One region of the Halomonas sp. AOP27-A1-41 genome, then DNA from elsewhere that is predicted to be linked to it. Evidence: predicted binding sites of a transcription regulator. Region 1 holds the regulator's gene; each other region holds the start of a gene.

Region 1 (3,282 bases):
GTCATTTGTATTTCGTAGGTCGTCAAGAGTACTTCACATGTCTCATTATTACCGTTTAGTCGTTTCCTGCCCCGATCAGGTGGGTATTGTTGCCCGTGTGTCTGGATTTATTGCTCAACAAGGCGGCTCTATCACCGAGGCCAGTCAGCATTCTGACTTGCAAACGGGCCGCTTTTTTATGCGTTATGAGATATTGGCCGATTCGCTTGGCATGTCCGTTGAAACATTACGCAGCGCCTTTGAGCCAATTGCTCAAGAGTTTTCCATGCAGTGGGCGCTAATGGATACTCAAAAGCGTCGGCGCGTCATCCTCATGGTCTCCCGTGAGTCTCACTGCCTGGTGGATTTACTTTACCGTTGGCAGGCAGGTGAGCTGGATTGTGATATCGCCGGTGTGATTTCTAATCACGAAGACATGCGCTCAATCGCTGAGTGGTACGGTATTCCTTATCACCATGTGCCGGTGGACCCGAATAATAAGGAAGAGTCGTTTACTCAGGTGCAGGAACTTATTGATAACGCGCGAGCGGACTGTATTGTATTGGCGCGCTATATGCAGATTCTGCCCCCGTCGTTGTGTGAGCGCTATGCTGGGCAGGTAATTAATATTCACCACAGCTTCTTGCCTTCATTTGCTGGCGCCAAGCCTTACCATCAGGCTTATGAGCGCGGCGTAAAGCTAATTGGCGCGACGTGCCACTACGTGACGGAGGAATTGGATGCCGGGCCGATTATTGAGCAGGATATTCATCGTGTGAGTCATTGCCATACGCCAACCGACCTGGTTCGCTTTGGGCGCGATGTAGAAAAAGCCGTATTGGCGCGAGGCCTGCGCTGGCATCTGGAGGACCGCGTTTTGATCCACGGCAATAAGACCGTTGTCTTTAGCTAAGCGTTTTAAAAACTGTTTAAGCTGAACCAGTAACAAAACAAGGGGGTGGTCATGAAAATGGCCACCCCCTTGATGCTTTTCAAATCCAATTCCACGCAAACGGCTTATTAGCCTAGCGCTTGGCCATTACCGCCACGGATGACGCCTACACCTACGCCTTCAATATCCAGGGATTGGGTTCGCAGGTCGATTTCAATCGGTGCAAAATCAGCGTTTTCCGCAATCAGCATGACCTGATACCCTTGGCGTTGAAAGCGTTTTACAGTGACTTCATCTTCCAGCCGCGCAACGACGATTTGCCCGTCACGTACACGATCAGTGCGGTGCACCGCCAGTAAATCGCCTTCCAGGATGCCCACATCCTTCATGGATAAACCGCGTACCCGCAGGAGGTAGTCGGCTTTAGGGGTGAAATATTCTGCGTGTAGCGGGCAGTAACGGTCGATATGCTCCGCTGCAAGGATCGGGCTGCCAGCGGCCACTTCACCGATGACTGGCAAGCCCATCGGCGGAAGATCATTGCTGTTGGCTGCAACGGTGGCGGGTAATTCGCTAACGTCCTGAACTTCCTGGTTGGGGAGGCGAATCCCCCGCGACGTATTGCGAATAATCCGGATAACGCCTTTACGCTCAAGAGCACGTAAATGCTCTTCAGCGGCATTGGGGGATTTAAAGCCCAAGGCCTTGGCAATTTCGGCGCGGGTGGGAGGGTAGCCGAATTCACCCATGGTTTTTACTATAAAATCAAAAACATGTTGCTGACGTGCTGTGAGTGGCCGCGACATACCAAACTCCATAAACAATAAAAGACAGTCGGTATCTGTCTGCTTGATCAGTATGTGTTTAAGTATACAGTATGTTGCTCTATCCAGTACATGGTTAAAAAAGCAGCTTGTTAAAACACTGTCTGTGAGCGGTAAGACGTTTGAATTAACGCTAATGTGCAGGGTAGCCAATTAAAAAAATCGGTGAATAAGGGTGATTGAGCCTGATTAAGATATGACTTACTATTCTGGCATGTTTTAAACACTCGTTTCTCCGGAGGCCATAATGGCACAATCTGACACGGTGTCACGCATTCTGGATACCGCTGAGGTGCTGTTTGCAGAGCGTGGCTTTGCTGAAACGTCACTGCGTAACATTACCAGTAAAGCGCGAGTAAACCTGGCGGCTGTTAATTATCATTTTGGTTCCAAGAAAGCTCTTATCCAAGCCGTATTCTCGCGCTATCTAGACCCGTTTACTCAGCGTTTTCATGGTGCGCTCGATGAGCTTGAAGCCCACTACGCCGATCGTGCCATCCCCCTGGAAGAGCTACTTGAAACAATGGCCACCACGGTGCTGGCAGTGCCTGCTGAACGGGATAGTTTGAAAGTCTTCATGCGCTTATTGGGATTAGCCTATAGCCAAGCGCAGGGGCATTTACGGCGCCATATTCAAGAGCAATATGGGGATGTGTTTACCCGCTTTACCGGGCTTGTGCGTAAGGCGACCCCTGATTTACCCGATGCCGAGCGTTTTTGGCGGCTGCACTTTATGTTGGGTACGGTCATTTTCACCTTGTCGGGGCTGGATGCGCTACGTGATATCGCCTCCAAGGATTATCAGGAGCAGGTGACTGTGCGTGATTTAGTGCGACGCTTGCGCCCTGTGGTCGTTGCCGCCATGAATGCTCCACTGCCGCAAGAGGTTGAAGGAGCGCAGCATGCGAACGCCCCTGTTAGCTGAGTTGCCACCTAAAAAAGACGGCTGGATCGAAATTGATACCGGCGCACAAATCCTGCGCTGGTGGCAGGGTCAAACACCAGACTTTGAGTGCGCTATCTCTACTGGAGGCGCTGGCGTTGGCCAGCAAGAAGGAAGTGGCCAAACGCCGCATGGCTGGCACTATGTTCGCGCGGCAATTGGCCATGAACAGCCGGTCAATGCGGTATTTAGAGGCAGGCGTTTTACCGGTGAAATTTTCTCAAGTGACTTGGCCGACGCTCATCCGACACGTGACTGGATTTTGACGCGTATTTTATGGCTGTGTGGGTTAGAGCGAGGATTTAACCGTGCAGGCACGGTTGACTCTCAGCGCCGCTATATTTATGTACACGGAACGCCGCCCGATCAACCGATGGGCAAACCTGCTTCACATGGCTGTGTTCGTATGCGCAACGAGGACCTGCTTTATATCTTTGAGCGCGCCGTGCCTGGAACGCCTGTTTGGCTACATGGCAGCCATCTGTAATGGCTTTACGCAGAGGCTTTTTTGACTCTGTGCGTTGATCGTCTAAAATCATCGGCCCTTTTGTTGGATCCCTGCTAATGACTCAACCTATTGGCCCGGTCATGCTCGACCTGGAAGGGCCTGAATTATCCAATGCTGAAAAGCGCTTGCTGCTTGA
Region 2 (3,282 bases), on a different contig from region 1:
AATTAGATAGTGATGTGAGAAAGCTCTTAATGAGGCGGGCGCTGGCTGGCATGCAGCATTTCCTGGGCATGAGCCAGTGTTTGGTCAGAGAGCGTGACCCCGCCTAGCATGCGCGCAAGCTCGCTGATGCGGCCTCGCTCGTCCAGCAAGGCCATATAGGTACGCGTAGTATCCCGCTTGGCACGCTTTTCAATATGCAGGTGCTGATGCGCCTGCGCGGCCACCTGGGGCAGGTGCGTTACGGTCATTACCTGGCCGTTCTCACCTAGCTTGCGCAGTAACTGGCCGACAATTTCCGCCGTGGCGCCTGAAATACCCACATCCACCTCGTCAAACACCAGGCTTGGAATCGTCGAGTGCGAGGCGGCCACCACCTGAATCGCCAGGCTGATACGCGAAAGCTCACCCCCAGAGGCGACTTTGGCGAGCGGGCGAGCAGGCTGGCCTGGGTTGGCGCTGATCAAAAACTGCACGCTATCCAACCCTTCAGGCGTAGGCGTTTCACGCGAAGCAACGGCCACTTCAAAGCGGGCCTTACCCATGGCCAAAAAGGCCAGCTGCTGCTGAACTTCTTTACCCAGCCGCAGGGCAGCTTTTTGACGGGTATCGCTGATTTTCTTGGCTTCGCTGCGGTAGCGCTCACGATACTCGGCGACCTGTCCACTCAGCGCTTCAAGGTCCTCATCGCTGGCTTCCAACTGAGCCACTTCACGTTGAAGGGTGCTATGCAGGGCGTAAATTTCTTCAGGCGCGACGTGATGCTTGCGCGCAATGCGGTGTATATCCGTCAAACGCTCTTCCACCCACATCAGGCGCTCTGGGTCGAGCTCGGTGCTGCTGGCAAAGCGCTGCAACTCGCTTGAGGCCTCTTCCACCTGAATGCGCGCATCGCTGAGCATGGCGAGCGTATTGGCAAGCGTGCCCTTATCGCTGCCCGGCAGGGCGCTTAAGTGTGCATAAGCTTGATTAAGAAGCGACAGCGCGCCGCCGTCATCGCTGGCGCAGCAGTCGGCAGCCAACTGGGTTTCACGCAGGGTCTCTTCGGCATGCGCAAGGGTCAGTTGCTCCTCTTCAAGCGTCTGTAGTTCGCCTTCGCCCAGGCCCAGCTGGTCCAGCTCTTCAACCTGGTAGCGCAGCAGTTGGCGCTTGGCTTCTACTTCACTGCCTTCTTCACTGAGCTTTTTAAGCCGTCGTCGCGCATTGCGCCATTCGTGGAAGGTTTCTGCCAGTTGCTGGCGAGCCTCCCGTAGCCCGGCATAGTCATCCAGCAGGGCCTGGTGCACCTCTTCACGCATTAACGCTTGATGGGCATGCTGGCCATGAATTTGAATGAGCTGCTCGCCAAGCGATTTTAAGTCCGAAATGGTCGCTGGCTGACCGTTAATCCACGCTTTTGAACGTCCACTGGCGGTCACTACACGGCGCAGTAGGCATTCGTCGGTGGGGAGCTCGCGGGCCGTTAGCCACTCGACGGCGGCGGGCAGGTGCTGAATGTCGAAACGCGCCGATAGGTCGGTGCGCTCGCAGCCGTGGCGCACGCTGCCAGCATCGGCGCGCTCACCAAGGCACAGGCCCAGTGCGCCTAGAAGAATGGATTTGCCTGCACCTGTTTCCCCCGTGATGGCCGTCATGCCGTGGGTCAGGTCAAGCTCAAGGCGGTCGACAATGGCGTAATCTTGAATCGCTAGCTGAGTAAGCATGATGCCTCCTGAGGCGGTGCGACACAGAAGCTGGATACTTATCCAATAAATGTTGTTTTATACAGTAGTCGATAACTGACTTCAATGCTCCTCTTGAGATGGCTTTTATGGCCCCCATATAGCCTCTATACGTGTTTAAGGCTGTTTTAAAACTGATTTATTGATTATTTTTTATGAGCAGTGTTGGGCAGAAAAAGCCCGAACCCTTTTGAGGAGCATGGCATGGCAAAAGAACCGCAAACTCCATTAGATGACGAACTCGCTCGCCAACAGCGTGAGGCCGATATGGACCAAGAGTCTGAAGAGCGCTTGATTGATGGGGAGCTGGAAGGCCTGATTAACGACGAGGCGCCGCTTGAAGGCAGCTTCGCCGACCCGGAGGCCGATGTACTCGCCGCTCAGGTAAATGAGCTGGAGCAAAACCTGGCAGAAGCCAAGGACCAAGCGTTGCGCGCCGCCGCTGAAGCGCAGAATGTTCGCCGCCGTGCCGAACAGGAAGCAGACAAGGCGCGCAAGTTTGCCTTGGAAAAATTTGTCAAAGAGCTGCTGCCGGTGGTGGATAGCCTGGAAAAAGCGCTTGAATCCATGCAGGACGACGCCTCTGAGGCGCATCGCGAGGGCGTTTCCATGACGCTCAACATGCAGCTAGGGGTGCTCAATAAATTTGGTGTTGAAAGCGTTGAGCCCCAGGGCGAGCCCTTTGACCCCCAGGTGCACGAAGCCATGGCGATGGTGCCGAACCCCGAACTTGAGCCCAACACCGTAATGGAAGTGATGCAGAAAGGTTACTTGCTCAATGGTCGTTTGGTTCGCCCGGCGATGGTCGTGGTCAGTCAGAAGGCAAATTAAGCCGATTTAGTGACGTAAAGCGTAAAAAAGCCCTTGAAAAGTCACTGGCGGCCCCCAGATAAAGGTCAACCCCGCGGGGAAATCCCGCACACGTTTTAAGTATTGAGACAACTGAATTCGAGGTTTTTGCTATGGGACGCATTATTGGTATTGACCTGGGTACTACCAACTCTTGTGTGGCAGTACTTGATGGCGACAGTGCTAAAGTTATCGAGAATGCTGAAGGTGGCCGTACCACGCCTTCGATCATCGCTTACACCGATGACGGCGAAACTCTGGTAGGCCAGGCCGCCAAGCGCCAAGCCGTTACCAACCCGGAAAACACGCTTTACGCCATCAAGCGTCTGATCGGCCGTCGCTTTAAAGACGACGTTGTTCAGAAAGACATCAAGATGGTGCCCTACAAAATCGCTGAAGCTGACAATGGCGATGCATGGGTAGAAGTGAAAGGTAAAAAAATGGCGCCGCCGCAAGTAAGTGCGGAAGTGCTGAAGAAAATGAAGAAAACCGCCGAAGATTACCTCGGCGAAGCGGTAACGGAAGCAGTTATCACCGTACCGGCTTACTTCAACGACAGCCAGCGTCAGGCCACTAAAGATGCAGGCCGCATCGCGGGTCTGGACGTTAAGCGTATTATCAACGAGCCGACCGCAGCCGCACTCGCCTACGGTATGGACAAGTCACGCGGTGATAAAACCATCGCCGTTTATGACTTGGGTGGCGGTACGTTCGA
Region 3 (3,282 bases), on a different contig from region 1:
CAGTGGTTACCAACGGAACAGAGCCGCCCGAAGGCGGCTCTGCTGTACTTGCTATACTTGTCTACTTAATCAGCTTCGATACCGAAAGCGTTTAGGCCCGCGCGGAATACGTCGGTGTTGTCGATCCAGTAGTGGCTGTCTTCGTCTACTTCATAGCGGGAAAGACCGTCTTCTGCCTGAGCGATGTCGAAGAAGAACTCAGCGCCCGCGCCGTGGGCATACAGCGGTACCAGCTCACGCGTGTGGGTATCGGAATGCCAACGTACCAAGGGTAGCGCGCCAGCCCCCTGATTAACGATCGGGCTATAGGCATTTACATCAGAGTCAGGGCCTTGAAGCAAACCGTTACCGTGATCAGTCGTTACAATGATCAAGGTATCGTCCCAGGAACTGTTGTTTTCTACCCACTCAACGGCCGCTTCCACAGCTTCGTTGAAGTCGATTTGCTCTTCGATAATACGCGGCAGGTTGTTAGCGTGAGCAGCCCAATCCACAGCGCCACCCTCAACCATCAGGAAAAAGCCATTTTCGTTGCCGTTTTCACTGGCGTTGAGCACGTTCAAAGCGCCGCTCGTCAGTGTGGCAAGGCTTGGTGACGTATCCAGTAGATTACCGCCGGTTACGCCGGGGCGGCTGTATTGCAGCGTCTGAATGTTCTGCACCAGGCCCAGTACTTTGTCCTTGGGAAGATCCAACTCACCCGCAGCCAGAGCTTCAAAATCGTCCTTGCTTTCGATAAAGGCGTAATCCGTTTCGCCGCCTACCAAGCGCTGGTAGGTCTCTTCGCCACCGATAAAGCGGAAATCGCTCTCACCGGGGTTATCGACATGCTCGCCGGCTGCATCGTAATAGGGGTGCCCGGTACCGATGGCGACAGTGGCAAGGCCAGAATCGACAATTTCGCGGCCAATGGCTCTATAGTCGTTGCGGCTTACGTTATGGGCCATGAAACCGGCAGGCGTCGCGTGGGAGACCTGCACCGATGAGACAACACCCAGAGCGCGGCCGCTATCAACAGTGTATTCGCCAATATGCTTAAGCGGCTCATCATCGTTGGACCAGTTGATGGCGCTGTTATAGGACTTATGGCCTGAAGCCAGCGCCGTTGCCGCTGCAGCGCTGTCGGTGTAATCAGCCCGAGCGTAGTCGTAACCGGCAAAGTAGCCCTTGTAGTTACCCAGGCTACCTTCGTAAACGGTATCTACCGCCTCGTCGTTCCAGAGCTCGGCTGGTTCAAATGTAACCGTACCGTCATCACTCTTGGTGGGTGTGGTAGAGGTGTTTAACGGATGCGTTGCCATGAAAAGCTGTGTGTCAAACTCATCATAAACTTCATGGCCCAGCGCGCCGTGACGGAAGTAGCTTGCCGCACGGAACGTCTCGATACCGGTACCGTCGGTGATCATCAAAATAACGTTCTTAGCTGTGTTTTCCTGCGCTAATACCGGCGTAACCATGACCGATGCCAGTGCCAACGTGAGTGCATTGCGCGTAAAGTTCTTCATTTTCATCCCTAAAATAAATTTAGCTAATTCGATATCCAACAAATCGTAGCGCCTAAAAATGTCATTTTCATGAACATCAATGAAGGTAAGTCAATTATTTCTAATAAACATGAATCGCAATCAGCAGCCGATCCGTAAAACTGTTCATTGTGGGTTTTGCCTGAGTAACGCTTGCACGCTTGGTCACAACACATATACTGTATATATATACACCAATCTAGAAAAAGGCAGGCGTATGGCGTCTCTCGGCAAATCACCAATACGGACCACCGTGCACAAAGGCCGCGGGGCAACCTATGACCCGCACAACCGCTTTGCCCCAACCCATAGCGTGGCAGAAGACGACGGATGGTGGCGCGAAGAGACTTCCCCCACACGGGCAACTGAAGTACGCGAAGAAACCAGTAAGAGTGCGCTTTCCTGGAACCGGTCGCCAGACTTGCCTTTTGATCGCTCATTGAACCCTTACCGAGGTTGCGAACATGGCTGTGTTTACTGCTATGCCCGCCCTTCTCATGCCTATTGGGATCTGTCGCCGGGACTTGATTTTGAAACCAGGCTGATTGCCAAAAATGGCCTGGTTGAGCGATTAAGTGAGGAGTTTTGCAAGCCTGGATACGTCTGCCGACCAATCAATCTCTCTGGTAATACCGATTGTTACCAGCCACTAGAAGCCAAGCGCCAATTAACGCGTCAGTTGCTTGAGCTATTATTGGCTTGCCGCCATCCAGTCACTATTGTGACCAAAAGCACGTTAGTGTTACGGGATATGGATCTGCTGGCTGAGATGGCCGAACACCGCCTGGTGCGCGTATTTATTAGCCTGACCAGCCTGGACGCCAATATGAAACGCACGCTGGAACCTCGTGCGGCCTCTCCTCAAGCGCGTTTAAAAGTTATCCGTGAGCTGAATACTGCTGGCATTCCCGTCGGGACGCTTGTGTCTCCGGTCATCCCCGGATTAACAGATCATGAAATGGAGCGGATTCTTGAGGCCGCCAGCCGTGCTGGCGCACGAACGGCGTCCTGGATGCTGCTGCGCTTGCCCCATGAAGTCGCTCCACTCTTTGAAGCCTGGCTGGAAGCCCATTACCCAGAGCGTGCGGCCAAGGTAATGAGCCTGATTCGCCAATGCCGGGGCGGCAAGGCCTACGATGCTCAGTTCGGTAAGCGCTTTCGCGGCGAAGGTATTTTTGCCGATATGATTGCACAACGCTTTAATCGCGCCAGCCGCCAGTGGAACTTTCAATCTCGTTCCGAGCAAGGGCTGAATACCCGAGACTTTCGCCCGCCCAACGCTCAGGGTGAGCTTTTTTATTAAAGCCCATGAAAAAGGCATTTGCCTGACATACTCTCAGCTTACTGAAAGTGCCAAACAAATGCCTGAGTGATTACTACTTCTGTTTTTCGCTATTCGTCATAGCTCTGCTTAAAATCTAATGGACGACCTTTCTAAACACCCTCCCATGGTTCATCAATGCAGCTTTTCTCCATCAACAGTGATGTGATGCGTACTGCGGGCTTTGGGATGAATAAAGTAGTGACCTTCGGGCGCGGTATGGGGCTTGATATGGTGTAGTTTAAGGTTTTTTGGCGCAGCGCTTTTATTATGCACTCCATAAATAATAAACGGAATCGATAGCACTACAAGGAAACAGCCGATCAGCAAACCGGTATACACTTCGTTAGACTCTTTTCCTGGCAACCCCGTGGGAGGGAAGAAGGAGACGACAAAAGCAACTAAAGAAGTAAGTAACCCCACTACTGCAACGGCAAT

What was found. The regulator LexA, encoded in region 1, represses DNA repair genes until DNA is damaged. The targets are predictions, from matches to a motif close to TACTGTNTANNTANACAGTA.
Region 2: a site for LexA is predicted at 1,748-1,767, ahead of recN (DNA repair protein RecN). Genes of this name have one in related genera too.
Region 3: a site for LexA is predicted at 1,701-1,720, ahead of ACT3TC_RS14200 (PA0069 family radical SAM protein). Genes of this name have one in related genera too.

What each region holds. Positions count from the first base shown of each region.
Region 1 covers NZ_JBQSXT010000022.1:22,810-26,091, forward strand. The annotation lists gene purU (formyltetrahydrofolate deformylase) at 38-892, shown strand; gene lexA (transcriptional repressor LexA) at 1,000-1,677, opposite strand; gene ACT3TC_RS13750 (TetR/AcrR family transcriptional regulator) at 1,943-2,620, shown strand; gene ACT3TC_RS13755 (L,D-transpeptidase family protein) at 2,598-3,125, shown strand; gene nagZ (beta-N-acetylhexosaminidase) at 3,203-3,282, shown strand, end outside.
Region 2 covers NZ_JBQSXT010000020.1:52,348-55,629, reverse strand. The annotation lists gene recN (DNA repair protein RecN) at 27-1,700, opposite strand; gene grpE (nucleotide exchange factor GrpE) at 1,923-2,549, shown strand; gene dnaK (molecular chaperone DnaK) at 2,681-3,282, shown strand, end outside.
Region 3 covers NZ_JBQSXT010000023.1:57,382-60,663, reverse strand. The annotation lists gene ACT3TC_RS14205 (alkaline phosphatase) at 66-1,505, opposite strand; gene ACT3TC_RS14200 (PA0069 family radical SAM protein) at 1,741-2,826, shown strand; gene gadC (glutamate:gamma-aminobutyrate antiporter) at 2,980-3,282, opposite strand, start outside.